4 regions of the Paenibacillus sp. HWE-109 genome follow, and region 1 is predicted to be linked to each of the others. Evidence: riboswitches for the same ligand, from Rfam matches in the RefSeq annotation. Region 1 holds a riboswitch; each other region holds the start of a gene.
What was found. A riboswitch is a leader RNA that binds a small molecule or an ion and turns the genes downstream of it on or off. The one in region 1 is predicted to bind ZMP and ZTP.
Positions count from the first base shown of each region.

Region 2: another riboswitch for ZMP and ZTP. It lies ahead of LOZ80_RS16520 (DJ-1/PfpI family protein); the one in region 1 lies ahead of LOZ80_RS11680 (phosphoribosylaminoimidazolecarboxamide formyltransferase).
Region 3: another riboswitch for ZMP and ZTP. It lies ahead of rpiB (ribose 5-phosphate isomerase B); the one in region 1 lies ahead of LOZ80_RS11680 (phosphoribosylaminoimidazolecarboxamide formyltransferase).
Region 4: another riboswitch for ZMP and ZTP. It lies ahead of LOZ80_RS21230 (bifunctional 5,10-methylenetetrahydrofolate dehydrogenase/5,10-methenyltetrahydrofolate cyclohydrolase); the one in region 1 lies ahead of LOZ80_RS11680 (phosphoribosylaminoimidazolecarboxamide formyltransferase).

Region 1 is NZ_CP091881.1:2,879,762-2,887,617, reverse strand. It holds gene LOZ80_RS11695 (SMI1/KNR4 family protein) at 1-1,112, shown strand, start outside; gene map (type I methionyl aminopeptidase) at 1,376-2,122, opposite strand; gene LOZ80_RS11685 (TetR/AcrR family transcriptional regulator) at 2,128-2,730, opposite strand; gene LOZ80_RS11680 (phosphoribosylaminoimidazolecarboxamide formyltransferase) at 2,828-3,994, opposite strand; ZMP/ZTP riboswitch at 4,045-4,124, opposite strand; gene LOZ80_RS11675 (class I SAM-dependent methyltransferase) at 4,342-5,004, shown strand; gene LOZ80_RS11670 (DMT family transporter) at 5,089-5,982, opposite strand; gene LOZ80_RS11665 (extracellular solute-binding protein) at 6,038-7,576, opposite strand; gene LOZ80_RS11660 (heparinase II/III domain-containing protein) at 7,792-7,856, opposite strand, start outside.
Region 2 is NZ_CP091881.1:3,870,468-3,878,323, forward strand. It holds gene LOZ80_RS16490 (hypothetical protein) at 1-42, opposite strand, end outside; gene kduI (5-dehydro-4-deoxy-D-glucuronate isomerase) at 217-1,050, shown strand; gene LOZ80_RS16500 (DeoR/GlpR family DNA-binding transcription regulator) at 1,058-1,813, shown strand; gene kduD (2-dehydro-3-deoxy-D-gluconate 5-dehydrogenase KduD) at 1,832-2,584, shown strand; gene LOZ80_RS16510 (sugar phosphate isomerase/epimerase family protein) at 2,569-3,414, shown strand; gene LOZ80_RS16515 (GlcG/HbpS family heme-binding protein) at 3,482-3,955, opposite strand; ZMP/ZTP riboswitch at 4,106-4,184, shown strand; gene LOZ80_RS16520 (DJ-1/PfpI family protein) at 4,246-4,845, shown strand; gene LOZ80_RS16525 (ABC transporter ATP-binding protein) at 5,410-7,149, opposite strand; gene LOZ80_RS16530 (ABC transporter ATP-binding protein) at 7,130-7,856, opposite strand, start outside.
Region 3 is NZ_CP091881.1:7,382,450-7,390,305, reverse strand. It holds gene LOZ80_RS31725 (NtaA/DmoA family FMN-dependent monooxygenase) at 1-505, opposite strand, end outside; gene LOZ80_RS31720 (helix-turn-helix domain-containing protein) at 734-1,948, shown strand; gene glyA (serine hydroxymethyltransferase) at 2,026-3,276, opposite strand; gene LOZ80_RS31710 (TIGR01440 family protein) at 3,337-3,942, opposite strand; gene rpiB (ribose 5-phosphate isomerase B) at 3,957-4,415, opposite strand; ZMP/ZTP riboswitch at 4,518-4,598, opposite strand; gene LOZ80_RS31700 (low molecular weight protein arginine phosphatase) at 4,657-5,229, opposite strand; gene LOZ80_RS31695 (manganese efflux pump MntP) at 5,270-5,830, opposite strand; gene LOZ80_RS31690 (L-threonylcarbamoyladenylate synthase) at 5,894-6,955, opposite strand; gene spoIIR (stage II sporulation protein R) at 6,994-7,716, opposite strand.
Region 4 is NZ_CP091881.1:4,987,766-4,995,621, reverse strand. It holds gene racE (glutamate racemase) at 1-418, shown strand, start outside; gene LOZ80_RS21250 (M14 family metallopeptidase) at 540-1,430, shown strand; gene LOZ80_RS21245 (hypothetical protein) at 1,521-1,730, shown strand; gene LOZ80_RS21240 (DUF2524 domain-containing protein) at 1,774-1,974, opposite strand; gene LOZ80_RS21235 (hypothetical protein) at 2,230-2,409, opposite strand; gene LOZ80_RS21230 (bifunctional 5,10-methylenetetrahydrofolate dehydrogenase/5,10-methenyltetrahydrofolate cyclohydrolase) at 2,541-3,386, opposite strand; ZMP/ZTP riboswitch at 3,447-3,526, opposite strand; gene LOZ80_RS21225 (FAD-dependent oxidoreductase) at 3,591-5,837, opposite strand; gene LOZ80_RS21220 (AraC family transcriptional regulator) at 5,961-6,743, shown strand; gene ytvI (sporulation integral membrane protein YtvI) at 6,797-7,856, opposite strand, start outside.

The DNA.
Region 1 (7,856 bases):
AGCATTCAGCCAGATTGCTAGATTGGAGCCAAAGCAAATGGAAAAAACAGCAAAATGCTGAATCCCGGTACAGACTTAGCCAACAACAGAAAGACCAGGGAGCGATCCCTTTTGAAGGTATGGATCTCGACAGTTTCTGGGAAGACAGTAACTATGCCAGAGAACAATATGTCTCTGATCCGCCTACGGATGAGCTGATTTCTTCTATAGAAGAAGAACTCGGCTATAAGCTGCCGGCAGCCTATATCGCTCTGATGAAGCATCAGAACGGGGGCATTCCCCAACATACATCCTTCCCGACAGATGAAGCTACCTCTTGGGCTGAGGATCATATTGCAATAACGGGAATTATGGGGATCGGCCGCGACAAAAGCTACTCGATTTGCGGTGATCTCGGCAGTCCGTTCATGATTGAAGAGTGGGGTTATCCGGATATCGGCGTAGTCATCTGTGACTGCCCTTCGGCAGGGCACGATGTCGTGATGCTGGATTACCGTCACTGTGGGAAGGACGGCGAACCTTCAGTCATTCACGTCGATCAGGAAGATGATTACGAGATAACATTCTTGGCGCCGGACTTCGAGACGTTCATCCGCGGTCTGGTGAGTGATGAGGAATATGACACTTCTGAAGAAGATAAAGAGAACGATCTGCGCAAAGTGGCTGTAGGAAAATTCTCTCCCCTGCTCACGGAACTCTGCGGTCATGCCTCTGAGGTGGACGGGCTGGCGTCCAAAATACGCAGCGTCTGTACCCGGATCGTCCAGGAGAAAGGCCATTTCTCATTTCATGCGGATGAACGGTCTCATCTCATGTACGATGTGCAGTTCTGGCTTTACACCAACGCATTCCCGACTACCAGCCGTCAGCAGTATTTGGATACCTATGATCAAATGATCGCTTTCGGCGGCGAATTCGGCCAAGGAGGGTACGCTCCCGGCTTCATCAGCGATTGGCTGGATGGGCGGATCGGGGAAGGCCTTATCGTTCAGGAGAATGGAGTTCTCCGTTTCACGGACGAGGCACGCAGTGCGGTGATAGCAAAGCTTTCAGCGGAAGCGGAAGCTGCACAGGCATTGGCAGCTGCAGAAGAAACGAAGGATATGTCTTGAGGTACTTATTCACAATCTGTTCTCTCACGCAGAGTTGGACTGAGCTAAAGCTATATGTTAAACAAAGAGCGGGCTTCAGCTCCCCGCTCCTTCGTATTGACTCAATCCTTTTCTAAATATGTCGAACAAGTAGGCCGCCGGTCGTAATCGGAAATTTGGCGAATTCGGCCAAGCTGCTGACCATCATCGGCAATGAATTATTAGGGGCATGTGTCCCGCCTTATCCCAAGTCCACTCATATCGTTAGTTGTAAGAAGATTTTATTACTGTGCGGTCAAAATAATCGGGCCATCCGCAGTAATGGCAATTGTATGCTCGTACTGTGCGGAAAGCGAGCCGTCAGCGGTTCTGGCTGTCCATCCGTCGGCATCAATCGTCATTAACGCTTTTCCGGCATTTAGCATCGGCTCGATCGTAAGAACCATCCCTTCCTTCAAGCGGAACCCTTTGCCCGGATTCCCGACATGGGTATAATTAGGTTCCTCGTGCATCTCCCTTCCTACACCATGACCGAGAAGATCGAGCACCACCGAGAATCCGTTTCGCTCGGCATGGGTTTGAACCGCGTGCATCACATCGCCGATCCGGTTACCGACGACAGCTTTGTCGATACCAAGATATAAGGATTCCTTCGTTACCTGCATCAGCTTACGCGCTTCTTCCGACACCTCGCCAACTGCATAACACCAAGCTGAATCGCCGATCCAGCCATCAGCTTCCGCGACAATGTCAATTGTGACGATATCGCCTTCCTTGAGCGGCTTCCGGTTCGGAAAACCATGGGCAATGACGTCATTGACAGACGCACATGTCGCAAATGGATAGCCGTTGTAGCCTATCGTATAAGCCTTGGCGCCATTATCCTTCAGGAACCGCACCGCGAACGACTCGATATCGAGCGTCGTGACACCCGGACGAATCATACCTGCGATTGTTTGATGAAAAGCAGCGACAATTCCGCCGGCTTTTCTCATTTCTTCAATTTCTGCTCTCGATTTCAGGATGATCATTCCATTCATCTCTCCTTTGATTGTATGCCCAAAAAAATCATGTCGACGAACCCTTCCACATCCATCTCGTTCCGCATATTGTGGTGGATGTTCAATGCTGCGCAGCCAACGAGCGAGCCAAATATCAAATTAGCTGTTTTCTCTGGTGATTTGGAACCGATCCCTTCACGAATCATGTCCACAAACGGCAAATAGATTCGTTCCTGAAAATCGGTAAACAGCTTAATGAACCGGTTTCCCGGGAAGTGATGGAAATTATCTGCAACCGTTTTTAACAAAATAAAGACGGAAGGATCCTTGATACACTCCCGCAGAAGCAACCTGGAGAACGACTCCGCTTTAAGCAAACTGTCACTGTCCCCCGTCAAAGCGGGCTTCACTGCCGACTCCGTTCGATTCAGGGCATCCCACAGTAAATCTTCCAACAGCATGTGCTTATTTTTGTAGTAATGATACACAGTTCCGTAGCCGAGCTCTGCCTTTACCGCAACATCGCGTATTTCCAATTGAATGCCTTTTTCCAAATATACTTCCGCAGCCGCTTGCATAATTTGGTCCATCCGCATCTCCCGGATCGCGTCATTTTGTTCTTTGGTACGTGGTGACATGGCTCCTCCTTTTTTAGACCTGCTGTAATGTCAATTTAAAACAATATACATCATTTAGCTGTAAGGATCAAGTACTTCAACTTTAATTAGTGACAAATTAATGATGAAATGAACGGATATTCGAATAGGCCATTACAATTCCATATTCGTTTGCAGCTTCAATAACTTGCTCATCACGCAACGAATTACCGCTTTGGACCAGGTACCTCACTCCACTCTGAACAGCCCGGTCAATATTATCACGGAAAGGCAGAAAAGCGTCAGAAGTATATGAAACTTCTTTTAAGCCTGTTAACCAATTTTGTTTCTCTGCCTTCGCAAGTCGTTCAGGTACCCTATTAAAATATTGTTTCCATTGCTTTTCTTCGGCAGGTGTAAAGTCCTCATTCGTCCAACCATCAATGGCATTATTTACTTCAGTACGGGATATTCCGGCACGGAAAACCATTTGTTGTGCGATTGGATGTTGTCTTAACCACCAATTATCAGCTTTTTCAGCTGCAAGTCGCGTACAATGAATTCGTGATTGTTGCCCTGCACCAATTCCAATGGTTTGTCCGTCAAGCGCAAAACAAACAGAGTTTGATTGTGTGTATTTGAGGGTGATCATTGCAACGAGAAGATCCCTTTTAGAGTTATCAGGAATTATTCGCTGCTTGGTTACAATGTTATTGAAGATTTCTACCGATATCGCTGCATCATTTCTTTCTTGTTCCATTGTAATACCGTAGACTGATCTTTGTTCGATTGGATTGGGTACATAATCAGGATCGATCTCTAAAATGAGATAATTTCCGTTCTTTTTCTTTTTTAAAAGTATCAGAGCATCCTCGTCATATCCTGGTGCAACAATGATATCGGAGACCTCTTTTTTGAGTAAATTCGCTACTGTTACATCAACTTTATCACTAAAAGCCGCACAATCACCAAACGAAGACATCCGATCCGCCCCTCTGGCTCTTGCGTAAGCGCTGGCCAATGGGGATAGCTCTAAGCCTTCAACAAAATAAGATTTAACAAGCGAGTCACACAACGGAGAATATACAGCTGCACCAGCTGGGCTTACATGCTTAAAGGATGCTGCTGCCGGTAGACCGATACTTTGTCTAAGTTCTCGAACTAGTTGGAAAGCGTTTAATGCATCTAAAAAGTTAATGTAACTTGCCTCGCCATTTAAGATCTTTATAGGTAGTTTTTCTCCAGAATAAATCTTTGCCTTCTTTTGATGTGGATTCATTCCATACCGCAGATTAATATCTTCCATTCAAAAAACCCCTCTCAGAAAATAAAAAAAGTATTCAGACTTTAGTCCAAATACTTTGCCCAGGCGTACGGCTGCTATTCTGCGTGCTCCCTCATGGTTCACCATGTTCGCGCCAGTAACACACAGATTAATTCTTAAGACAATTTTACACAATGGAGTCATTATTTACAATGCATATGGATGCTCATGTTGTTCCAATTCTCTTGGTTATTCAATTAAGACGACTCCGTCTGAAGACGGAGCTGCATTTCATCCGTCGGATGGTTCAGGCACGCTAATCCATCCCATATAATGAAATCGATAAGATGCAAAAGGAATCGATTTCACTATAAAGGAGATATATGTATATGATGAAAAACAAACGAAAAAATAAAGATGTCGGAATTTATGGCTTAACTGCAAAGTGGTACGATAAGAATTCTCGCAAAAGTCGAATGACTCAAATGCAAGATTACGCGAATGAAGTTGCAGCTTTAGTCGGCACAAATGCACATATTTTGGAAGTTGCGCCTGGGCCGGGTTATTTGTCGATTGAACTCGCCAAGAAAGGGTTTAACGTTACAGGAGTCGAGATAAGCGCAGACTTTGTGAAAATAGAAAAAAATAATGCAAAAGAAGCAAATGTCTCCGTTGATTTTAAGGAAGGTAACGCATCTAATCTACCATCCGAAGATAACTTTTTTGATTTTATTGTTTGCAGTGCTGCATTCAAGAACTTTAAGGATCCGTCAAAGGCGCTGTGTGAAATGCATCGAGTGCTGAAAGAAGGTGGAACATCCCTAATCATCGACATGAATCATGAGGCAACCTCTGAAGATATTAACAATGAGATTAAACAGACAGGAATGAAAGGATTTGACAAGCATTTTGTGAAATTCGCATTTAAAACTTTCCTAAAACAAGGTGCGTACACAATAAAAGATTTTGAATCACTTTTAAACGAAACACCATTTAAGAACTACCATATCAAAAAAGAGGGCATTAGTTTATTTGTCTATCTTTATAAATAGACCGGGAAAGAAGGATCCTTTTGGGGCGTCGACGATGATTCAACAGCTCCCATTAACTGCAAAGCGCAGTTTTTTTCTTGTCACTCATGCACCTACTGATGTCTCTGCTCGCACCTTTTTCATCGAGGCCGTTATGGTAGCAAGAACCAGCAGAAATCCGCAAATGATGATGCCTGTTGAAGGGACGTTGCCAAGCAGGATGTAATCAAAAACAGCTGTTATAACAGGCTCCAAACAAAACACAATCGCTACAACAACCGATGACAGTTTTCTCTGTCCAATCGATTGCAATAGGTTGGAAAATATAGAAACAATGACGATCATAAACGCAATTGCTGCAATTGTATGGACATCTCTAGGTATTATTTGTGCAGAGAACCATTCAGAATGAAACAGTCCGTAATACACGGCAACCAAACCAAAATAGAATGCCGAACCCGCTACGGTAAGAAAAGAAACCTGAATGACCGAAGTTTGTTCCTTTTGCAATAACTGATTCATAATTACAATTGTATAGGCATACCCAATCATACCTATGAGGCCCAGTACGTCTCCGATCTGAAGAGTCAGCTTGTATGGCTCAAGCAAAAAAGTTATCGCTATCAAGGATATGCCTATTGCCATTTTCTCATTCAGACTAATCTGCGTCTTATAGTGTATATATTGCAATAAGGGAACAACGCCAACGATCAGGCTATTAATCATGACGATCCTCGTCGGAGTCGTATATTGTATCGCATATATGGAAAAAAAGCTGAGTACGAAGTTGGCCAGCCCTAGTTTGAACAAGCCTGCTACCCACAATTTCGCCTTAATTCTCCTGATCGATTTGTAGAAAATAATGACGTAGATCGCACTCACAAGCACATACCGCCATAATTGAAACAAATCCTTCGGATACTGAGCCGTTCCATCTTTCATGAATATATAAGACAAACCCCATATGAGTACCGCTAAAATTAATGAAAAATATGCCACTGCAGCCACTCCTAGCGATATAAGCAAATCATGCTTACTTCTGTTCTTTCATCCCTTATTTACTTGCATTCGCTTTTTGTCGGTCCAATGCGGTCTGATACGTAGTGAGAAGTTTCTTCAAGTCGTATTTATCCAGATCCTGGGTGAATTTATCCCACTCGCTCATCGGTGTATCACCCAAAATAAATTTACTTATTGATGTTGTGTAAAATTTGTACAATTGATCATTAGAAACAGTGACCGAAGCCGCTTCTTCCAGTGTCAGAACAGGCAGTCTGTTGTATGTAGGGAATCGATATTTAGGAGCTTCCTGATAGGAGAATTGCTCACTTTCTTTGACAAGGGACAGCCATGCATGAAAGTCAAACCATCCATACGTACCCGCTGTTTGAATACCTGATTCCCGGCGTAAATCGTTGGCTTCTTTGTACACGTCCTTGAACTTGCGCTTACCCCCTTGGGTGGTATAGGTTTCACCTTCCTTGCCCCAACTTTGGATTTCCTTGCCTTTCTCTGAATAGATGTAATCCAGATAACGAAGGGAAGCATCCAGCTTCTGGGTCTTAGAAGCAACCGCAAATCCATATTCCTCGGTGCCGCCTTTTGGGAGATACGGCTGCGTACCGATACCAATGGGTGGTGCCATAAACTTCAAATTGCCTTCTTTCAACTGACTGTTCATAATTTCGATCTGTCCGATAAATTGAACGGTGATGAATGATTTATTCGTTGTCATGAATTGTGTCCATGCTTTATAGTCCATCGTGAGCCAGTCAGGCGGAATTAACTTTTCTTTATTGAATTTATTTAAATTCTCAATCATCGTTTTGGCTGCTGGCTGTTTCATGCCGTAGTCCATTTTCTTTGTATTTGGATCCTGATATAAGCCGGGGTAGAATCCAAAGGCTGGACCGAACGTGTCCAATGTGCCAACCCCATGGCGGAAGACGAACGGATAGCTATCCGGATACAGCCCTTTCAGTTTCTTCGATGTTTCGTAAAGCTCATCCCACGTCTTCGGCACCTGCAGATTGTGTTTTTTGAAAATATCTTCACGGTAAAACCACACCATTTGACTGCCCGCACCCGCTCCGTCATTAATGATGCTGTAAATTTCTCCGTTCGGCATCGTAATCCGCTCGCGGATTTCCGGGTTCGCCTTTAAGTAGGCTTTCACATTAGGCATTTTATCCAGATGTTTAGATAAATCCAAGAACGCCCCCTGCGGTCCGAACTTCTGTACTTCTCCCGGGAAGACGGACAATACATCTGGCATGTCTCCCGATGAAACGGAAAGCGACAGTGATTCAGGACCTGACGCCAATTCCTGCTTTACAGTAATATTCGTCTCTTCCTTCACCCACTTCCATACGCCCCAATCCGGTTTTGGCGGCCATGACGTCGAATTTTCCGTAAACAAACGAATCGTAGCCGGTTCCGGAAGCTTGGCTGTTGGGGAAGAATGTGAATCCGAACTTGGTTGATTATCTTTTGCTCCCGATTTCGTATCGGCATTGCTGCTGCATCCCGTGACAATCAGAATGGAAGATAAAATCATGGTGATGGCAAAACTGCTTTTTTTTACATGTTTCATTGGGTGCCCCCTTTCTGTATGCAAATCAATTAAATTATGTTTGACTCCATCATCATAAATAAAGGCGGCTGCTAGGTAAATAAATGAATGCCATGAAAACATCAACTTTATTCGATTACATGAAAAAAAGTTTAATTTCCTGAAAAATGTTTCCTATCCAATTATTCAGGCAAGGAGGACTGCTGATTCATCCTCCTTGCCTAGATGCCTTTAGATCAATCCGGCTGCGAAGGAGCTAACGATGTGGTCGTTACAGGTGCGGTCGTATCATCTTTTACCT
Region 2 (7,856 bases), 990 kb from region 1:
CGTATCGTTGCATACACGATCAAAATAATGACTTTTATCCATAGAATAACCTCCTGTAAGGTTGTTGTTTACATCTTCTGTCCCCTTTATTCACCGAATAGGCAAGATTTGAAACAACAAACGGAAAACCCTTGCTTAATCTGGGTGATTGGAGTAAATTAAACCTATATGAACGTATATCAACACAAATAAACCAACCTAAGGAGAGATTAACCCATGGATATTCGCTACGCATCCCACCCTAATGAAGTCAAACAATTTGATACGGAACGCCTTCAAGCTGAGTTTCAAATTAATTCGCTGTTCACAGCTAATGAGATTACACTTGTATACTCTCACGTAGACCGTTTCATTATCGGTGGTGTTCTTCCGATTACAGGTTCGCTTCAACTGCAAGCAGACAAGAAAGAAATGGCCGCTGATTACTTCCTGGAGCGCCGCGAGATCGGCATCATCAATGTCGGCGGTCCTGGTACAATTACAGTTGACGGCACCGTATACAACATGGCATCCAAGGATGGCATCTTTATCGGTCTTGGCTCCAAAGAAATCTCATTTGCAAGTGACAATGCCGCTGATCCAGCCAAATTCTACTTCAACTCTACACCAGCGCACCAAACGTATCCAACAGTGAAAATCTCCATCAGTGAAGCTACACCAGCTCACTTAGGCAGTATCAATACGTCCAATGAGCGCACGATTTATAAATATATCCACACAGGCGGCGCACAAAGCTGTCAACTCGTTATGGGCATGACGCTGTTGAAACCGGGCAACATGTGGAACACGATGCCTTCTCATACGCATAACCGCCGTTCCGAAGTGTACTTCTACTTCGATATGCCGGAAGATGCGGTTGTTTTCCATATGATGGGCGAGCCGCAACAAACGCGCCACGTTGTTATGCGCAATGAGCAAGCGGTAATCTCCCCAAGCTGGTCCATCCATAGCGGTGTAGGCACGAATAACTACACATTCATTTGGGGTATGGCCGGCGAAAATCAAATTTTCGACGATATGGACCCAGTCGCGATGAAAGACCTTAAATAGACAACCAATGAACCCATTACGCAGGTATGAAACTATCATGGAAATCCTGCTGTCACAGAAAGAAGTCACCGTTAACGAGCTTAGCGAGCGACTCGATGTGACAGGCAAAACGATTCGCGAGGATCTCGCCAAACTCGAGGAAAAAGGCCTGCTTCTCCGCATTCACGGCGGCGCGATGCTAGCCCAGAGCGATCAGCTGGGCATCCTTTCGGCCAAAGAGCCGAATATCAAGCATGCCGATCAGAAATCGGAGATTGCCACGCTCGCTCTGCGCTACATTCAGCCCAGAGACATTATTGCCCTCGACGGCGGCGGCACAACATTAGAAATTGCTAGGCGGCTGGATAATCAGCCGCTTACTGTTGTCACCAATGATCTCTATATCATCTCAGAGCTTGTCCACAAAGATGAGATCCGCTTGGTGGTACCGGGAGGCTACCGGCTTCGCAACATGCTTGCAGGTCCTGAAGCTTCGGAGTATATAAGCAAGCTCAACATTCAGAAATCATTTATTTCTGCCACTGGCGTTCATTTGCAGCATGGCTTTACGATCTATACAAGTGATCTTGTCGATTATAAGCGTGCCTTGATTAAGTCCAGTGCTATCGTATATGGCGTTGTCGATCATTACAAATTCGGTCAATGCGCATTGCGAACCTTTGCGGCGCTATCTGAGGTAGCCATGATCCTAACGGATCGTTCGCTCCCCGCCGAAACAGCCCAACAGTTTACAGAAGCAGGCGTTCCGATTGTAACTCACTAGTGATAAGGAGCATTGTTCATGACACTTTTTAATTTAGCAGGCAAAACAGCTTTCGTAACCGGCGCTTCCGGCGGTCTTGGTCAAGCGATGGCCATCGGACTTGCTGAAGCTGGCGCGAATGTGATTGCCGTTTCCTCTTCCGAAAGCGTACAAACTGTAGAAGCTATCCGCGCGTTGGGCGGCAAAGCCGAACTGATAGCGGCAGATCTTAGCAACGAAGACATCCTGGAGGATGTTGTGAATAAAGCAATCGGTTTCTATGGCAGTATCGACATTCTCGTGAATAATGCGGGCATCATCCGCCGTACGCCAGCTGTTGATCATGGCCGTCAAGATTGGCATGACGTCATTGACTTAAACTTGAACTCCGCCTTTTTCTTATGCCAATTGATTGGACGCCATATGATTGAACGCGGCAGCGGCAAAATCATCAATATCGCCTCCATGCTCACTTATCAAGGCGGTATTAACGTGCCTGGCTATACAGCGAGCAAACATGCGATTGCCGGCGTGACGAAAGCGCTAGCCAACGAATGGGCTGGAAAAGGCATTCAGATCAACGCGATTGCTCCTGGTTATATGACAACGAACAACACAGCACCAATTCTAAAAGACGAGAAACGCACACAATCGATCACCGATCGTATTCCGGCAGGTCGTTGGGGATCTCCGGAGGATCTCAAAGGTCCGGTTGTCTTCTTATCCTCCACAGCTTCAGACTATATGAACGGTCACGTGCTTTGCGTGGACGGCGGATGGATGGCGAGATAATGGGGATTGGCACGTTAGCTCATACAGTCGGACAGCTGCCACTGAAGCAACTAACGGAGAAGCTTAGCGGACGAGGCGTCGACTTCGTACAATTGGCGCTCAGCAAAGCGATTCGTGATATCGACACAAGTATTGGCAAACTCAGTCCCGCACTAGCGAACCATATCGGCGAGCAGTTTCATCGTTCTGGCATACGTATCGGCGTACTCGGCTGCTATATCAATCCGATTCATCCAGACCCGCAGCAGCGGCGTCTTGAGATCAATCGGTTCAAAGAGCATCTGCGATTTGCCCGAGATTTCGGGACTTCCATCGTCGCAACAGAAACCGCTGAATTAACGACTTATCTCGCTCACGATGCTGAGCGTTATGAAGATATTGGCTGGACGACACTTAAACAAACCGTCGAGGAACTAGCAGAGGAAGCGGAACGCTGGGGTGTTTTCATCGGTTTGGAGCCTGTTGCCACACATACACTGTCCAGCAGTGCAAAAATGGCACGGATTCTGGAAGAAGTTCCCTCCAGCAATCTGGGCGTCGTCTTTGATCCGGTCAACTTGCTCCCGATCGCGGCAATTGAATCGCAGGAAGCATTTCTCGATCAAGCTTTTGCTGCCTTCGGAGACCGGATCGTTCTTGCTCATTTGAAGGATGTTAACGTGCAAAGTGATACACTCGAGGCCGTGCGCTCAGGGCATGGTATTTTCCAAACAAAATCCTTTCTGGACAAGCTTCATCAAGCCAAGCCAGGCGTTGATATTTCGTTAGAGATGGTCTCCGATGATAATTTGGATGCCACCATTCAATATGTAAGAGGTCTACTGGGATAAAAATCAGGGCTGCCTTTAAGTAGTTATATCTACTTGAAAGCAGCCCCTTTGGGGCTCGTTAAATCGCTTACTTTTTGATATCCGGCTCCGTTAGAACCGTATAAGAATTCCCCAAATGACGCTGCAGCGCCTTCAGTGCAGCAACACCAACAGCAATATCATCTTCCCCGGCCCCTCCGCTGACACCGACACCCCCGATGACAGTTCCATTAACCACAATAGGAATGCCGCCAACGAAAATAGCAAACTTGCCCGGCATCATCGCATGTATGCCAAAAGCTTCCCCATGTATCGTCGCCGGCCCCCCAGGCTGCGTGAATAAATGCGTCGAACGCCTGTGACCGCTGGCGGTGAAGGCTTTGGCAATCGCCATGTCCGGACTCGTATTCCGAGCGCCATTCATTCGTTCCAACGCAATCAAGTACCCGCCATCATCGACAATGCAGATCGTCTCCGCTGTGCCGGCCGCTCTTGCTGCTTCAATACCCGCTTCTATCATGACCTTCGCTTCTTCTAATTCCAATTTTAATACGGATTTCATGCATGGACCCCCTCCTCCCTGTAAACTCCTATTCGCCTGAGTGCAAACTCCTCTTCCATTCATATGGGGATAACACAGGAATAAGTCTTGCTGTTCGTTCGAAAAATGAGATTGAAGTTTTAGGATAACAATTGTAAAATACTTGTAATTGAACCGATGTGTAACTGGCGTAAACATGGGGTACCATGAGGGAGCACATTGCAGACAGCCGTACGCCTGGGCAAAGTATTTGATCACAGATCAAGTGCTTTTTTTGTTTTATGGACAATAGAAAGGTCAGGTGCATCACTATGAAAATTGCCTTCGTTTTGTTTGATGGTGTAACAACGCTAGACTTCACAGGGTTCTATGAAGCAATTACTTGGCTGCGGATACTGGGGGCAAAAGCTGATGTTTCCTGGGACTTCTGTGCCATGCAAGAGGAAATAACCGATGATCGCGGGTTAACAATGAAAGCTAATCGTGTCTCTCCCGATCTTTCCGGTTATGGTTTGGTATTTGTCCCCGGTGGATTTGCAACCCGTCAACTACGATATGATGCTGACTTTATCGCATGGCTCCAAACTGCATCTGCCGCGACTTACAAAGTTTCTGTCTGCACAGGCGCATTGCTGCTTGGGGCAGCCGGTTTTCTTAAAGGCAAGAAGGCCACAACCAATCCATCAGCTTATGAATTATTAGCCCCTTACTGTGCGGAGGTTATCGAAACACGCCTTGTCAAAGACGGAAATCTCTTTACCGGAGGCGGCGTTTCGGCCTCGCTCGACTTAGGCTTGTTTGTCGTTGAATCCCTTACGGATTCCGGGTTCGTGCAGCAAGTACAAGTGAAGATGGACTATCCCTACTATCGCGCAGGGCAATATTCTGTGATATCTACAAAACTAATTTAACAGGAATTCCTCCTGCTATTTTTGTCAAAACCACTCTATTCCGCCATCTAACGGGAAAAACTCCCTCTATTTTCTGAGAATATCGCAATTCAGCGAGCATTCATCAGAAGTAGAGGGAGCTTTTCCATTTAATCCAACTTTTCAGGCGGAAATCGATAAAATAGCGGGAGCTTTTCCTGTTAGCTTAGGAGGAGAAGCAAAAAAACTGCACATCTTCCGCTACTTAGGCTTGTTTGTCGTTGAATCCCTTACGGATTCCGGGTTTGTGCAGCAAGTACAAGTGAAGATGGACTATCCTTACTATCGCGCAGGGCTATATTCTGTGATATCTACAAAACTATTAACAGGAATTCCTCCTGCTATTTTTGTCAAAACCACTCTATTCCGCCATCTAACGGGAAAAACTCCCTCTATCTTCTGAGAATATCGCAATTCAGCGAGCATTCATCAGAAGTAGAGGGAGCTTTTCCATGTAATCCAACTTTTCAGGCGGAAATCGATAAAATAGCAGGAGCTTTTCCTGTTTAGCTTAGGAGGAGGAGCAAAAAAGCTGCACATCTTCCGCTACTTCACTTGCCAACCATCAGAATCCTGCTGCAAATTCCATAGATTCGCATAAATACCATTCTGCGAGATTAGCTCGCTATGCGTGCCTCTTTGAACAAGCTGACCTTGATCCAGCACTAGAATGCTGTCTGCGTTTTGAATGGTTTTTAGGCGGTGGGCGATGATAATCAGAGTTTTATTCGCAACCAACTCATTAATGGCCTGCTGCACAGCGGATTCGTTCTCGGGATCGAGCGAGGCCGTCGCTTCGTCAAGCAGCACGATCGGGGCATCTTTCAATAATGCGCGCGCAATGGAAAGTCGCTGCTTCTCCCCGCCTGATAGCGTGGAGCCACCTTCTCCCACCGGCGTGTCATAACCTTGTGGCAATTGGGAGATGAATTCGTGGCAGCACGTACGCTTGGCTGCTTCTTCTACCTCTTCCTGAGTAGCTTCCATATTCCCGATTCGGATGTTATTGCCGATGGTATCCTGGAACAGATACACATCTTGGAATACCATCGAAATATGCTTGAAAAGTTTCTCTGGATCGGCATCACGGAGCGATTGCCCGCCAATGCTGATCGACCCCTGATCTACATCCCAGAAGCGGGCAATGAGGCGGGTTACGGTACTCTTCCCGCTGCCAGAAGGCCCCACCAAGGCTGTGATCGTTCGGGGCTCAATGGTGAAAGACATGTCTTTCAACACAGGCGAATGAGCATCATAACCAAAGGTTACCCGATCGAAAACAATCGAGCCATACGGCTTTATGCTGTAAGTCCCCTGCATCGGCTGTTCCCTGTGCACATCCATAATTCGCTGCGCACTATAAGCGGAATAGCGCATTTCGCCATAGCTCATCAGCACCAGGGTCAATGGCTCAAAAATTCGGCTCCCCACCAACAAAAATAGGAGAAAGACGGGAAGTGTAAGTGTTCCGCTTGCCAATAGATAACTGCCGACAACAATCATAATTGTCATCCCGGACCGAGTCAGCAGCATGGCTCCCATAATCACGGGTCCCATGATACCTTCCAGGCGAATAGATGCACGCATCAAGCGATCAAAGGACAAACGCAATCGTTCGAATCTTTTCCCGCCCAGATTATGTGCTTTAATTTCACGAATGCCAGTTAAATATTCTTGCATCCGACTTGCTGCTTCATTCTTGGCTTGAACATGATTCCTGCTGAGCTGTGCCTGAAGCGTGTCTGTCAGCCATAATAGCAGCACGCCCAACGGTATAGCCATAAACATGGCCAGTGACATTCGCCAATCGAGGAATACCAAGCCAACTAACGCTAAGATTGGCAGCATAATGGCCGTGATAAGTTGCGGCACATTATGAGAAATCGTATGCTCCACTTGCGCGTAATCGCCTAACAATAAATTCGTTAAATCACCGGGATCACGTTTGCCAAAGTAGCCTAGGGATAAATGACGCAGATACTCGGCCAATTTAAGCCTTCCCTCGGCAGCTAAGGTATAAGCTGCGCGATACGACTTATCGTACAGCAGCGCAAATGTAGCATACGATACCAATAGCCAGACGAACAAAATAATACAGTCCATCCAAAGCCTGCTGACATTTAAAGCTTTATTGGGATCAGCAATGAAAATGTAGTATGTGTTGAAAAGATCAACTAACAGCGCCGCTGGAATCACTTTAACGATCCCATCCAATATTGCGGCCAAGGCAGAAGGCCACAAACTTCGAATATTCCCTCCCGAAATGTTAGTAAAGTAACGATTCATGGCTTGAGCCCTCCTTCTTGCGATCCGTCAGCGTAGATTCTTTCACGCCCAACTTCCATGAAGCCGAGCTGATATGGGCTTGCCACATCTGTTCATATAATCCGCTCAAGGCCCGTAGTTCGTCATGTGTTCCCCGCTCTACGATTTCTCCTTTTTTCACGACCAGTATCTGCTCGGCAGCACGAATCGTGGACAAACGGTGCGCGATCATTATAACCGTTTTCCCTTTGACAAGTTCAACCAGAGCACGCTGGATCTTCTTTTCATTTTCTGCATCTGCATAGGCTGTCGCTTCATCCAGCACCAGAATGGGGGCATTCTTCAGCAAGGCCCGCGCAATAGCAATTCGCTGCGCCTCGCCACCAGATAAGTAGGTGCCGCCTTCCCCGATCTTGGTGGCGTAACCTTGAGCAAGCTTCGTAATAAATTCATGACAGCAGGCCGTCTTGGCAGCCGCAATCACTTCTTCTTCGGATGCATCCGTATTGCCCATTCGAATATTCGCTTCGATCGTATCATAGAACAGATGCACGTCCTGGAAAACAAAGGAAACCTTATCCATCAACATTTCCGTACCCATATCGCGAAGAGATACGCCGCCTATTGCGATTTCTCCCTCCTGAACGTCCCAGAAGCGCAGCAATAGACTGGCAATTGTTGATTTGCCCCCGCCCGAAGGACCAACTAAGGCCGTCATTTCGCCGGCT
Region 3 (7,856 bases), 4.5 Mb from region 1:
AGCTGTCCCATAGACGCTCTGCGACTTCAATGAACTCCTGACGGCGCTCTTGACGCTCGGCAGCCGACAACTCAGGCGGACCACCATAGCGGCGGTGCGGCTCCTGCCAGTCCGTGGCGCTGGCGAGCCACGCTATTCGCCCGCCGCTCAGATGGTCGAGCGCAGCCAACTGGCGGGCAGCCGCGAACGGCTCCGTCACCGAAGTCGATATCGCTGCGCCAAGCCCGATGTGCGCAGTCACTGACGCTAGCGCCCCCAGCAAAGTGAAAGGCTCGAGCAGCAGCCCCGGCTCCGTGCCGGTGGCACGAAGCTGCGCGGCAATGGAAGTGCGATCCAGGTATAGCAGATCGAACTTCCCCCGCTCTGCCAGCTGTGCGATACGGTAGAAATAGTCCGGTTCATGCAATTGCCTTGCTTTGACTTCCGGATGACGCCAACTCCCCGGATAATACCCGGCACCCTGTACCGACAACGCCAGATGCAGCTGCCCTCTTCTTGTCCCCATGTGCGTCCCCAACACCTTTCCTCTCTGTCATCAGACATAAACAAGAGGCTAAGAATCCACCTTGTTATAAAGGGGGAAATTCTTAGCCTCCGGTCGTCCAGCCAGCTATTTTTTATTTATTTCTAATAAAAAGATTGAAATACCTTATTTCATATCGATATACTAGGTTTAATACAAAATAGCACGCCCTCTTTTTGGCGTCAACTGAATGATAAAGATCAAAGAGGAATGAACAGAAATGAAGAAAATGCCCATCATTTGACAGCTAGGAGGGTTGCCCACATGATCAAAGATCAATTTAATTTAATCCATATCAGTGAAGTCATGAATGAATTGGATGTCAGCCGCTCCACCATAGATCGCTGGCGGAAGACCAAACAACTCCCCAGTATGAAGATCGGGAAAGAAATCTATTTTGACAAGAACGAAGTGGTCCGCTGGTACAGGCAGTTCGGTCAGGTTCGACAAGCGGCTCCTAGCCTGACTGCCAACCAGACCCTCACCATCGGATACACGACGGTCTCAACCCATATGTGGAGTCCGCTCATCATCAAGGAGTTTGGACTTTTGGAAGAAGAATTAAGACGCATCAGCCCCAAGAATCGGATTGAAATCAAATGGCACCAAGCCAAGGATGGCATGGAGCTCGTGAAAGGTATGATTGCCGGCACCATTCATCTGGCTACTTTCGGCGATTACGCCCTCTCTGTCAGCCATACCATCAGTCGGCTGCTGCCGGACTTCCGTCCCATTCTGCTCGCTGCTGGCGGCAAGTCCGCGGAAGGCAACGGGTTCGGGATGGTCGTCCCTACGAGCCTGAACCTGAAAAACATCTCCGAGCTGGCCACGCTGCCCATTGCGACGACTTTCCGCACCAACGCGGAGTTTCGACTGAAGAAGATGCTCGAATCCTACCATATGACCGAGCTCAACATTATTCATCGTTCCATCGAAGAAAGCATGCAGAGCCTGCACCAGGGCAAATTGAGCGCTTCGATTATGTGGGAGCCGTTCCTCAGCCTGGCGCATCATCAGCGTGTTGGCAAATCCATTTTTGACAAAGAACTGGGGCTTGGTTTCATGGCAAGCGTCGTCGCCGACGAAGGCTGGGCCCATGCCCATGAGGACTTGGTCGTTGCCTACTTGAAAGCCCACCTGCTGGCGAACCGGCTCATGCGGGAACAGCCTAACAAAGCAGCCAAGTTCTTCAGCCTGGAAACCGGATTTCCCGAAGAAGTCATCCACCGCTCCATTTCCCAGATTAGATGGGATGCGGCGCTCTACCAATCAGATCTCACTCGTCTGAGTTATTTTGACTCGACCCGGCAGACAGATATTGCATATAACATCGCCTATCTCCGTATCGCTGCTCAGGAGTTAAAGCTTCCGACGCTTCCCGTCCATCCGATCGCTGGCGCTTGGCAGCAGGATCATTATTATTAAGTTGAAAAAACACAAAGAAGCTGCCTTCAAGCAGATATCATCTACCTAAAGACAGCTTCTCTTCTATAAGTTAAAAATTAGTAAGTCAAACCTGGGTAAAGCGGGTATTGAGCTGTCAAATCTTTCACAAGACCGCGAGCTTTTTCCAATACAGCTTCGTCTTTCGGGTTTTTCAAAGTAAGACCGATAACTTTGGCGATCGTTTTCATCGCTTCTTCACCCATGCCACGGGACGTTACAGCCGGCGTACCCAAACGGATACCACTTGTAATGAACGGGCTAGTTGGGTCGAAAGGAATCGCATTTTTGTTCGCTGTAATTCCGATTTCGTCAAGCACGTGCTCAGCATCTTTACCCGTGATGTTCAGGTTGCGAAGGTCGATCAGCATCAAGTGGTTATCCGTACCACCGGAAACTAGGTTGATGCCTTCAGCCGTAAGAGCTGTCGCCAATGCTTGTGCATTGTTGATGACATTTTGACCGTATACTTTGAAATCCGGCTGCAAAGCTTCACCGAAGGAAACAGCTTTCGCTGCGATTGTGTGCATCAAAGGACCGCCTTGGGAACCAGGGAATACCGCTTTATCAATCGCTGCAGCCCAAGCTTTGCGCGTCAAAATCATACCACCACGTGGTCCGCGAAGCGTTTTGTGCGTTGTTGTTGTAACGAAATGCGCGTGCGGCACTGGGTTCGGGTGCAAACCAGCAGCAACCAGACCTGCGATATGCGCCATATCGACGAAGAACAATGCGCCTACATCGTTAGCGATGGATGCCAAAGCTTCGAAATCAATCGTACGCGGGTAAGCACTTGCGCCAGCTACAAGCATGCGAGGCTTATGTTTGAATGCCGCTTTGCGAACATCGTCGTAGTCGATGCGGAAATCTTTTTCGCTTACGCCGTAAGCGACGAAGTTGTAAAGAATACCGGAAGCATTCACCGGGCTGCCATGCGTCAAGTGACCGCCATGTGCAAGGTTCATACCAAGCACCGTGTCGCCAGGGTTCAGAGCTGCCAAGTAAACAGCCATGTTCGCTTGTGCGCCGGAGTGCGGTTGAACGTTCGCGTGTTCAGCACCGAAAAGCTCTTTCGCACGGTCGCGAGCGATATCTTCCACGATGTCTACGTACTCACAGCCGCCATAGTATCTTTTGCCTGGGTAGCCTTCTGCATATTTGTTCGTAAGTACAGTACCCATTGCTTCAAGAACAGCTTGGCTTACGATGTTCTCAGAAGCGATCAGCTCGATTTTGTCGCGTTGACGGCCAAGCTCAAGGTTCATTGCTTCTACGATTTTCGGATCTTGTTTGTTCAGAAAACTTGTCATGGGAAATTCCTCCTAGAAAATAGTCATATCTGTTTAATCATCATTCACCGAGGGAATAAGTTAACAATCCGCATCTGGTGCGGCTGTCTGGTATAGCTGCTCAGCTGTATCTGCCGAATAAACAGCTCGGATACCGCCAATCAATTTGGGCCGTGTGAACGCCATTGTCACATAAGCATGACCAAGGTTTCGCACTGGCGGCCTTGCAGGAACAGCGACACGACGCAGATGCATCCCAATCAGGGTACTGCCAATATCGATACCCGCATGGGCCTGAATCGTCTCCACAACCACGGGCTTCGCGAAGTGGCGATAGGCATAAGAGGCCATGGAGCCACCGGCTTTGGGAACCGGGATCACGGATACAGGCTCAAGCTGCGGCGTTAGCAGCAACAGCTCTTCTTCAATAACGAGAGCACGATTCAGATGTTCGCAGCATTGAAAAGCAACATGCAGCCCGAATTCGCGGCTAATGCGCTGCACCGTGTCATAAATCGGCTTCGCCGCATCCAGCGTACCCGACGTGCCAATCCGATGCCCGAGGATTTCACTCGTGCTCGTACCGATGACCAGAATATGACCTGGCCGCAGGCTGCCTACTTGGATCAACTCTCGAAGATTCGTTTCCAAACCTTCAGCAACATGGTGAAGTATGGAATCTGTCATGATGGCGCCCGCTCCTACGCTTGAACCGTGAAGCGATCTTCGATGCTTTGCACTTTATTAATGCGGTTCTGGTGGCGAACACCTTGGGAAAACTCGGTTTCCAACCAGATTTTCACGATTTCCTCGGCTACGCCGGGGCCGATAACGCGTTCCCCTAACGCAAGCACATTCGTGTCATTATGCTCACGCGTTGCTTTCGCCGAAAATAGATCATGGACAAGCGCACAACGGATACCCGGCACCTTATTCGCGGCAATCGACATCCCGATGCCCGTCCCGCAAATGAGAATTCCTTTATCAGCACCGCCGGAAACGACTTGCTCACAAACTTGAAGCGCATAGTCGGGATAATCCACCGAATCTGCACAGCTGCAGCCATAATCAATAACCTGATGGCCTAATGATTCAATAAAAGGAATGATTACATCTTTCAAACGATAGCCTGCATGATCCGCACCTAAGGCAATTTTCATGAATAGAACGCTCCTCATCTTCTTCGAATTCGACCATCCTATTATATCCCAAAGCGCGCTAAAAACGAAAAAAAGAGCGGACACGCTAGAATAAGCGCGTTGCTCTTTTGCCCAGGCGACCGGCCGTATAGCTCAATGCTCCATTGTGGTTGCTCCCACTCGTCGCCAGTTACATTGAGTCTTGATTGATAGGTCTATTTTACCGCATTCCGGCTTAGGTGTAAAGATGTATCCGTATTTCCTACGTGCGGATTTTCTTAACCAATTTATCCAAGCTGCTGCTGATCTCTTCCGCCGTTTGCCGATAAACCTCCAGAGGTCCGCCGAACGGATCGGATATGTCATAGTCAGGGATTTCCTGCTCGAGCTGGTAGATCCGACTTCTTTCCTCCACAGAAACGGCTTGCGAAAGAGCCTGCTTGAGCTGAACCTCGGTCACGAGGCGCTCTCTCTCTTCAATCGCTTGCCGAACACGAGTATCGTCTTCCACATACTCTTTGAGCGTAAACGTCTTCTCCATCGCATCAGGAAACCGCTGAATGACGGTCCTTTTGTGCCCCATGGTCATGGTTAAAATAAGGTCGGCCCACTGTACTTCCGACTCCTGAATCGCTAGCGATGACAGCGAATCCTTGAAGCCCGCTTCCTGCAGAAGCGATGCGCTGTTCCGAGAAATAGGACCGCCGGATATGGCCGATACCCCTGCTGAACGAACCTCCGCCGCAAGCCCTTCTTGGTGCACCCGAATACGCAGCAAACCTTCTGCTAATGGACTGCGGCACGTATTTCCTGTACATACAAATAGAATTCGCAACTTGAAATCCCTCCCTTAAAGCTTCTATATCTTCATTGTATCATAGCAAAAACTTGATCCCAAACGCCAATAAAATCAGCCCGCCGAAAGCTTCGCCATACTCACCGACCCAGCCGCTCACCCGTCTGCCAACCAGTAAGCCTGCAATCGATAGCAGTCCGCCAAAAAGACCGAAAATAAGTACTGTCAGTACAATATCTGTAGCAAACATGCCCAGCGATACCCCAACGGAGAACGAATCTATACTGACGCTAAGCGAGAAAATCATTAACCCCCATAACGTTCTATGATCAAAGGCGGTCGCTTCTTCTCCGCGAATCGAACTATACACCATATGTGAGCCTAGTAGAATAAGCAGGCATCCCCCTGCCGCAGTAGCTACATTACCAAGGAGCAACGAGACATATTGTCCCATGAACATCCCCATAAGAGGCATAATAATGTGAAATAGTCCAATCACGAGGCTAATTTTCAAAATATCCAGCAAACGAATCCCTTTCATGCCTATGCCTATGCCCAAAGAAAAAGCATCCAGACCGAGAGCGATCGCCATAATAATAATCGTGACCAGCTGTCCCAATTCCACACCAGATACGTGCATCGTGCTATCCCCCTTGTCCGCTTTCTCTCCCAAGATATGCGGACAAACAGGGAATCATGCTAGCTAAACACGTACAAGCCTGTGACCGGCTGCTTTGCGCAGACGATTCATAATGGCAAGGCCAATTCCGACTTCGGGGCAGCCTTCTGCCACAATGTAAGCTATACCTTGTTGATCGAATTGTCTTAACGCCGCATACAGGCCATGAGCAATCGATGCCGGTTCCGACAACGACCCGCAAGCAATAACCAGATCAGCGTCATACTGCGAGGCTCTCTCTTCGAAAGTAAGCACACCTGTGGATTCACCTCGTGCTCGGGCAGCCCGAATATCTTGCTGAATCCAAGCCATCACAGCTTCAGCGTGATCTCCCTGCACAATATGCATAAAGCCTTGCGGTGCATAATGCGTGTACTTCATTCCCGGAGCTCGCGGCGTTTCTGAAGCTCCTACATCTTCCCGCTCCGGTTCATGCATTCGCAGATTCGGAAGTACCGACCGCAGCTGCTCCGCGGTTACGCCCCCGGGACGAAGAATATACAATTCACCGTCCGCCAGCTGAATCACAGTGGACTCCACGCCAACACCCGTTGCGCCACCGTCCACAAGACCGCCAATGCGTCCGTCCAAATCGTCCCTGACATGCTCCGCCAAAGTCGGACTCGGACGTCCTGAGCTATTGGCGCTAGGAGCCGCGATCGGCAGCCCGGCTTCACGCAGAAGCTCCAAAGCAACAGGATGATCCGGTATACGTATCCCCACCGTAGCAAGGCCAGCCGTTACCAACGGCGAAATGCCGCCCGTTCGCACAGGCAGCACAATAGTTAGCGGTCCCGGCCAGAAAACATCCATAAGCCGCTGGTGATCTAAGGTGACACTTTCCATCTCCACTAGCCCTGAAAGCTGCGTCCTATCAGCGATATGGACAATCAGCGGGTTATCCGAAGGTCTCCCCTTGGCTTTGAAAATACGCTCCACAGCTTCCGTGTTCGTGGCATCTGCGCCAAGTCCATAGACCGTCTCCGTCGGGAATGCTATCGTTTCACCCTCTCTCAGAAGCATTGCGGCTTCCGCCAAGCTGCTGATTCCATCGGTGCCCGAACCCGCTTCCACTTTCCAATACATTGTCACGCTCTATCATCCTTACTTCCCTAAATTCAATTTCAACTAAACCAAGAAGCAATCTTTTTGACCATTTCCCAGACGAAAAACTTCACTTCCGGTTGTGCGGCGGCAGCCACTGATGTCTGTGACTCAGCTTTCACTTGCGGAGCGCTGCCAGCTTTGGCTGTTGATGCGGCCTTAACTGCAGGTGTCGCGACAGCTTTGGTATCCACTTCTGTCTTAGCTACAACAGCTGCTGATGCTACCGCTTCTCCGGAAACAGAATCTACGAAACATAATGGCGGGAACAGCACACACCACCAGTTCTGTCCTTCCCCACTGCCAATCGTAACCCGCAGCGCCTCATATTCACCTGCCGGATAGACTTGGTTGCCGTACATTTTCGTTGGAAAAGGAACTCTCCCCAATTCCACCGTATGGGAGTATGTGTAGCCGCGTGCTTCTATCATCTGTCCAACAAGCGTATCAAATTCAGCCAAATGTGCATTGACTACGACTCTTGCTTCATCTAGCGATTGCGGACCGACGACCCAAGTCTCCATACGAGCTATTATCGCGTCACGAATCTCGCGTTTTAGGGCTTGATCCTGGGCAGAATCCGAGTTTGCAAGAATACGCAAACGGATAGATTCTTCCGGTATAGTAGGCGCGATAACCGCCGCATTCGTCCGATTGGATTCCCAACATGTAATCATCACAATAAGTGCAAAAGCTACCAATAATAAATGTTTGAATGATGGCCGTTCCGTTCTTTTTACCATTAGAAAAAGCCCCTTTCCCTTCGCTTCTACCAACCAGTATGGGCAAAAAGAGAAGAGGCTAAACCTAGTAATCTATGAAAATTGTAAAAATAATAGAGTTAGGTTGAGAGACACAGGGTGGGCTGAAAAGGAAAAATAGC
Region 4 (7,856 bases), 2.1 Mb from region 1:
TATTTCTCCGCAAATTCAGGTCTATAGCCAGCCGTGCCCGTTATTAGCGCCTTTCGTTGAGCAAGGAATGTTCGATCCTACACGCTCGCTAGAGGTGGTTGAACAATCACTTAGACCGTTGGCAGGAAAGCCTATGGATTGTTTAATTCTTGGCTGTACGCATTATCCATTTCTGACGGAAGCGATCTCAAGTGTCATGGGGCCGGACGTCACGTTGATTTCTTCCGCAGACGAGACTGCAAGAGAAATCAGTACAATCCTTTACCATCAGAACTTGCTGGCTTCGTCTGGATTCCTCCCGATTCATCAATTTTTCTGCAGCGGCGAGCCTGAACGTTTCAAGAAAATTGCCGAAGGCTGGCTCAAAGAGCAGATCTCCATAACGCCAGTCGTATGGCAGGTGCCGACGATTATTTAATTGAACGAGCGAAATAGACCCGATTGGGTCTATTTTGCTTTGTTGGTGATGCCTCATGATTCTAAGGTTGACGGCATATTCATATCCTACGAAGTAGATAACTGAGCTGTGAGGTGGTCGTGTGTTAGGATACGGATATGCAACACTTTGGGAGGAATTGAATCGACTTGGCAAGATATATCCTTTTCTGCATTTTGAAATGATCGGTCAAAGTGTCATGGGGAAACCTATACCTGCCCTGCGAATCGGTGAGGGTGCGAGAGAACTGCATATGAATGCAGCGTTTCATGCAAATGAGTGGATTACGACACCGCTGCTGATGCAGTTTGTGGAGGATCTGGCTTGCGCTTATGCCAGAGGTACGGCATGGCAGGGCAGCAATATTAGACGGCTTCTTGCCGAGTATTCCTTATGGATAGTCCCGATGGTGAACCCCGATGGCGTGGATCTCGTTCTGCAAGGTGTAGCGGAAGAACATCCGTACCGTGAGATATTGCTGGAGTGGAACGGCGGATGCATGGATTTCAGCAATTGGAAAGCGAATATCCGCGGGGTAGATTTGAATGACCAGTTCCCGGCACATTGGGAAGAGGAGGCTGCCCGCAGAGGTGAATTGGGACCGGGGGAGCGGGATTACGGCGGGGAAGCCCCACTGACTGAGCCGGAGGCTGCGGCGATGGCCCAATTTACGGAGAATCACGCTTTCGAACTCGTCTTGGCCTTACATACGCAAGGTAGAGAAATATATTGGAATTATCGCGGCTATGAACCCCCAGAGTCTGAATCTTATGCGGAGCGATTGTCGCTCGCAAGCAACTATAAAGCTGTTAAGCTGTCAGAAAGTGACGCAGGCTACAAGGACTGGTATATCCAACAGTTTCGCAAGCCCGGTTTCACGATTGAAGTCGGCTATGGGGAGAATCCCCTGCCAATAGAAACATTTTCTTCCCTCTATTTTGAAATAGTGCCGATTCTATTAACTGCTTTGGATTTGCAAGCTGTCAGTCGTTAGACAAGTAGCTTGAACTTGACCTTGCCCCCCAAGAACCGTTCCGACCAAGCTTCATATACTGAAGGGAGGAAATTGTTGGGAGGCGTGAATATGGCACCACCTAAAGGGAAGGGCAAGGTATCCAAGAAGAAGGAACTGTCATCCAGAGTGCAGTACACGATGAGAATGGTAGAATCGTCCACTTGCGCCGTTTGCAAGACACCTTGCACAAGGGGACTTCGTTATTTATCTTTAATGTCTCAGCCGGGGGCTATGGGTAAAGGGGTTCCGTGTATTTTGACAAGACGCAAATTAAACTAATGAAAAAGTCCATGCTTCCCAAAAGGAGCCATGGACTTTTCGCTTATTGCGGGTTATGTTCGCGCGTGATGGAGCACTTATTTTCAATAAAGCGGATTTGATTTTCCAGTCGGTTGCGATGCTCATCACGCTCGTTGCCAGAACCGGCAGATTGACTCTGGAATTGTTCAAGTTCTTGTTTGAGCTGATGCAGGTCAGAACCAGCATTGGCGCAATCGTAATTACTTTCTAGCTGATCTAGCATGGGTTGACCTCCTCATTGTGTGCTTATTTATGACCTTTTCCGCTTTTCTGATCCTGTGTGCGTGTTGTAGTGTTTTTGCTGCCTTGTCCTTGCTGTTTATGACCTTCAGACATTGTATTTCACCTCTTGATGTACGTTTTGGGAGTGCGAGATTATTATGAGCATTCGAAGGAATTTGATACGATAAAAAAATAAAAGCCCTGCCAGACGATAGACATCGTCAGTCAGGGCGATAAGCCGAATAGATCTATACAATTAATGGTTGGGAGTGAGCAGCTTGTCTTCCAATGTTTGTTTTAGCTTCTTGATGGCATCTGTTTCTAGCTTGTGGTTCTGACTAAATTTGGCTCCAGTTAAAGCAAGCGCTTCCTTAACAGTCATCTCTACGCGAATAACTTCTTCACCTTGCGAGATTTGAATGGATTTTTGGCCCATTTTCATCACTCCTATGTCAACTTTTTGAAGTGAAAACCTTGATTTGTCGCACTTTTAATATAACACACCATGTTAGGTTAAACAAGGGTTATTAAGACCTATTTTAAAAAGAAAATAATGTCGCACGATGGTTACTGGCCTACCTTTTCGGCCGCATCCACGGTGTGCTTGAGCAGCATGGCTATGGTTACCGGACCTACGCCGCCTGGAACAGGTGTAATCGCACTCGACTTCGTGAGACAAGCCTCATAATCGACATCGCCGATATTCCCTGCATTGTATCCGGCATCAATCACAATGGCGCCTTCTTTGATCCAAGATCCTTGAACAAAGGCTGGTTTGCCTACTGCAGCAACGAGAATATCTGCTAATCCAACGATATGATCGAGACCGACTGTCCTGGAATGACAGATGGTGACCGTTGCGTTTCGGTTCAAAAGCATTAGGGAAACAGGCTTGCCAAGAATTGGGCTGCGGCCAATAACGACGGCATGCTTGCCTTCGATAGGGATTTGATAATCTTCCAATATGGCTAGGATCGCCGCAGGGGTACAGGAAGGAAAGCTGGCTTCGCCAAAAGCATTTTGCGCAAAGCCCAGCATCGTAACGCCATCCACATCTTTATGAATACTAATGGCTTCAAAGGCGGCTCTTTCGTCAATTTGAGGCGGAACCGGATGCTGCAAGAGAATGCCATGAACGTAGGAATCTTGGTTCATTTCATGGATGACAGCAATAAGTTCTTCCGTTGTCGTCGTTTGCGCGAGATGAATGCGTCTGGATTGAATCCCCAAACGACGGCAGGCATTGCCTTTCATGCGCACATAGGTTTCCGAAGACGGATCATCACCAACCAGGATGGTAACCAGACAGGGCTGGATGCCTTTTGCCGCTAATTGGCTGACTCTAATGGCTAAATCTTGTTGGATCTGACGGGCAACGCGGGTACCGTCCAATAACAATTTGTCAGAATTCATCTTGCCACAACCCTTCGAATGGATGATAAAAACACAAAGAGGCAAGGGGATAACTCCCCTTACCTCTGCCCAGGCGTACGGCATATGCATCAATGTGCTTCCCCATGGATATCCATGTTCCGCCAGTTACACATTAACTTTCAATTATATTTATCATAATCGTCTGCCCTGTAAAACGCAAGCTTAGCATCTAGAGCATCCAGATTAACTGTAGCAGCGAATTTCCACGATCTCAGCTCGCTCAGAGCCATTCGTAGCCTCAATAAGAACACGGATTCGATCCGTTGTCACAGGGGCTGTCAGCGCATGAACATGATGCCGAGTGTGATTGTTAGTTCCTTCTGCTACGGTCGTCCACTCGCCACTCTTGAAGGCTTGCAATTTATAAGATTTGACCAGTTCCGGAATGATTTCAAATTCTGTTCGATGATGATGCAAGTTAATTAAATCCTCATTGACATCATCATTGAATGTGAGATGCACGCTCTGGATATGGACAGCCTCTGTCCAACTCACTTCAAGCCATTCGGGCTTGGAGACTTGTAAGGAAGTTGATGACCAAGCATGAGGTCCGCCATAAGGACGCTTATAGCCATCAGAAGCTTTATCTGGTGCAAATGCCTCCGTAGGCGAGAGCAAGCGGAAGCAGATCGGGCTTCGAACGAATTGGTACTGACGCCAGTCTACCACGGGCTGGTGATGATGCATATCGCCGAAATCAGCCGACTTCTCGCTGCCGTAGGCGAATGAATGGACCCCAGTTTGCGGTTGGGCGGATTGATGAACAGAAACAGCGGGATTGCTTTTCAGAATAATAAAAGCATTCTGTGCCGTTTCCGGGTGCCACGCAAGCGGAGCCGTCACCCATTGCTGTGATCCTTGCGGGACAGCAACTTGGATGGAACTCACCAGACTAGCAGGAACGTAGTTCTGCGGCTTTCCTGTGCTCCAAAGCTCAACAGTCAGCTCAGTAGCTTCCGAAGCGTCTAAGAGCAGTTCTACGCCTTCTATGAATGGATCTACCGGCAAGAGTAAAGCGATGTGCGTATCCAATGCCAGGCTAGACGCAGATTGCTCCAGCGCAAGCTGGGTCAGCGTGCTGGATGCGCTCACGGCGGCCGCGCTGCGCACGAGATCGGCTGCATCCGCGTTCTTCAGGCCGAGCACAGCAGCGTCCTGGCGCAGCAGCGTTTGCTGCAGCTCGCCCAGGTGGCCGTCGTGCAGCTCGCGAGGCGAGATGCCCTTCGCCGCGCAAAGAGCGGCTCCCGTGCCGGCGGCTTCGCCGATGACAGCGCAGGTTGCCATGACGCGCGTAGTGCCGAAGGCCACGTGGGACGCGCTGATATTGCGTCCTGCCATCAACATATTCGTCACGTTGACGGAGTAGAGCGAGCGGAAAGGAATATGGTAGCTGCCATCCATATGCATATGTTTCGAGCCGCTCACAGTGGCATACATGCCTTGCGGCGGATGCAGGTCAATGGACCAACCGCCGAAAGCAACGCGGTCAGCGAACAGTTCCTGGGCGATAACATCGTTCTGATTCAGCACGTAGTCCCCAACGAAACGACGATATTCCCGCTTGCCTGGCAAGGAACCGATCCATTCGAGCGTGAGATTGTCGCTGTCGAATTGACCGGAATTTTTGATGTAATTCCATATCCCGTAAATAACGGAGGACAATTCGTCGCGAATGCGTTCATTATCATGAACAGTATCCAGTTCACCGCCCCATTCAATCCACCAATACGAACAGCCATTATCCCCGCTGCGAATGACACGTTTCATGGGGATTGAAGTCTGTGTGATATCTTTGGCGAAGCTAGGTGCGATATATTTAACCGGACGGCCAGCATCCTTGGTGTAGAACAACAGCGTACTTCCGAGCGTGATATCATCTTCGACAAGCGGAGCCCATTCTTCGTTGAATTCCTCTTGGGCTTCGCGGCCAATACGAAACTTGGCGCCTGCCAAGAAGCCTACAAGGCCATCCCCCGTGCAGTCTAGGTAAACGCGGCTGTCAAAGTGAATCCGACGTTCAGACCCCATCATCCAGCCTGTGACGGATCGAATCGTGCGGCTGTGTTCATCCCCATCTGCATCAACTTCATGAACATCTGTGTTTAAGAAAAGCGTAATATTCTTTTCTGCTTTCACTTTTTCAAGCACAATCAGATCCCAGATATAAGGGTTTCCATCGATATTGCGGTACTGATTTTCGACGAACATCTCACCCATAATGCCAGTTTCACGCGCATTGCGGTGTACACCATGGGAAGTGGCGCCGCACACCCACACGCGAACTTCACTGCTGGCGTTTCCGCCAAGTACCGGACGATTTTGAACAAGAGAGACAGTTTGACCTAATCGGGCTGCTGCAACAGCCGCGCAAACGCCTGCTAGACCGCCGCCAACTACGGTAATATCGGATGATACGATTTCATGTTTCATAACTAAGCACCTCGCTGTTGAATGGAATGTATTTGATTTCATCATAAAATAAATGATTCCCAATGAACATGCAGAGAGTTACAATAAGCATATACTTTATTTCATTATGGGGGAGGCGGTTGGATGCGCTCTCACGATCTGTCATTGAAGCTTCTTGGGCATGTATACTGGCATAAGAAGACGGAGTTCATGTTGGAGGTAGATGATTACCCGCTTTGGACGCTATTTGCGGTAGAAGAAGGTCGGTTTGCTTATCGAATAGGTGAGCATCAAGGTGAAGCCAGTTTCGGAGATTTGGTGCTATGTCCACCTCAAACAGCTTTCCATCGCCAAACATTGGAGCCCCTTTCCTTTCATTTCTTGCAGTTTATGTGGCTGTCAGAACGAAGCGCAGAGGAAGAAGGCGATTGGGCTGGCAAGCTGTCGATTCAAGATAAAGATCGATTACTCTCCAATTATCGCTATCTAAGACAACTGCAGGGTTGGGACGAAGAGAGCACGATGCATAGACAGCATATGGTGAATGATCTGATTCGTATCGTTGCCATGGAGCGGGCGCTAAGCGATGACAAGATTTCTGAATCGGATGAGCTCATGGAGGATGCGCGGAGGTTTCTACTGGAGCATGCCTACGAACGCTTATCCATGTTGGATGTGGCTGTAAGCCTTGGTCTGACCGCTGTTCAATTTACCCGCAAATTCCGCCGGGCCTTTGCTCAGACACCGTCCGAATTTCTGAATGAAATTCGCCTTACGCGAGCGCGGCATCTCCTCGAGGGATCGGCCTTAACCTTGGAAGCCATAGCCGCGAAGTGCGGGTATGAGAATGGTTTTTATTTGAGCCGCGTCTTCACGCAGAAGATCGGCATGGCGCCATCGGTCTACCGCAGCAGACACCGTGTATAGAATAAGAGCCTTGATCTCCGGTTATGGAACCGAATCTCAAGGCTCTTGTTCATTTAAGGTCCGTCGTAGGGAAGTCGGCCTTCGACGTATTCATCTTCAGGCTTGCGAATCCAGCGCTGTAAATATCCTTGCGTATGTAAGGCTTTAATCAAGATGATCAGGACAGGGGAGAGAATCACGCCTGCAATTCCAAACAGAGAAAGCGAGAGAATCATAAAGGCTAAAGTTGTAAAAGCCGATACCCCCAAGGATTCCCCGGTAATCTTAGGCTCCATGATTTGTCTGACAAGAATCACGACAAGCAAGATGGCGCTGAGCCAGATTGCCAATGTCGTTTGACCAACAATGAAGAGATAGATGATCCATGGGATGAACAAGGTCGACACGCCCAGTAACGGCAGCACATCAAAGATGGCTGACAAGAGCGAGATGGAGAAGGCGTTGTTGACGCCCAGAGAGAGTAAAGCAATGAAGACAACGACGAACGTCAACGTAATCAGTTTGGATTGTGCTTTTATGTAAGATACAATGCCTTTCACCACGTTCTCCTTGAGGAAAAAGAAGACGGATTTGAAGGTTTTGGGCGTCTTTTCACCGGCAATGCGTTTCCAAGAATCAATTTCGATACTGAGGAAGTACGCCAAGATGATGCCGACGATAAAATTAAACATAAAGGTCGAGAATGAGGTAAGTTTCGTCACCAGGCCAGAAAGAACGGCAATGATGAATTTGGAGGCGTTGCCAGCGAATTGTCCGGCATAGTCTTTGGCTTTGGTGATGACATCGGGCGGCAGTGTTTGGAAGCGATCATTCAATTCACTGATTTTATGTACAATTTGATCATTGAAAATAGCCTGATAATCATCAACTTTATCAACAAGACTCATGATTTGACTGGTAAAAATAACGACGGCACCTGCCAATGCACCCAAAATGATCAAGACAAACAGCAGCGTGGAAATGGCGGATGCTATTGACTTGCGCATTCCTTTGCGATGCAAAAACCTAGCGAAAGGCTCGATCATCATAAAAATGATCAGAGCCAGAAAGATAGGCGTTGCGATGCGGTATAAGTAGCTGAATAGCAGCATGAATAGATATACAGTTAGAACA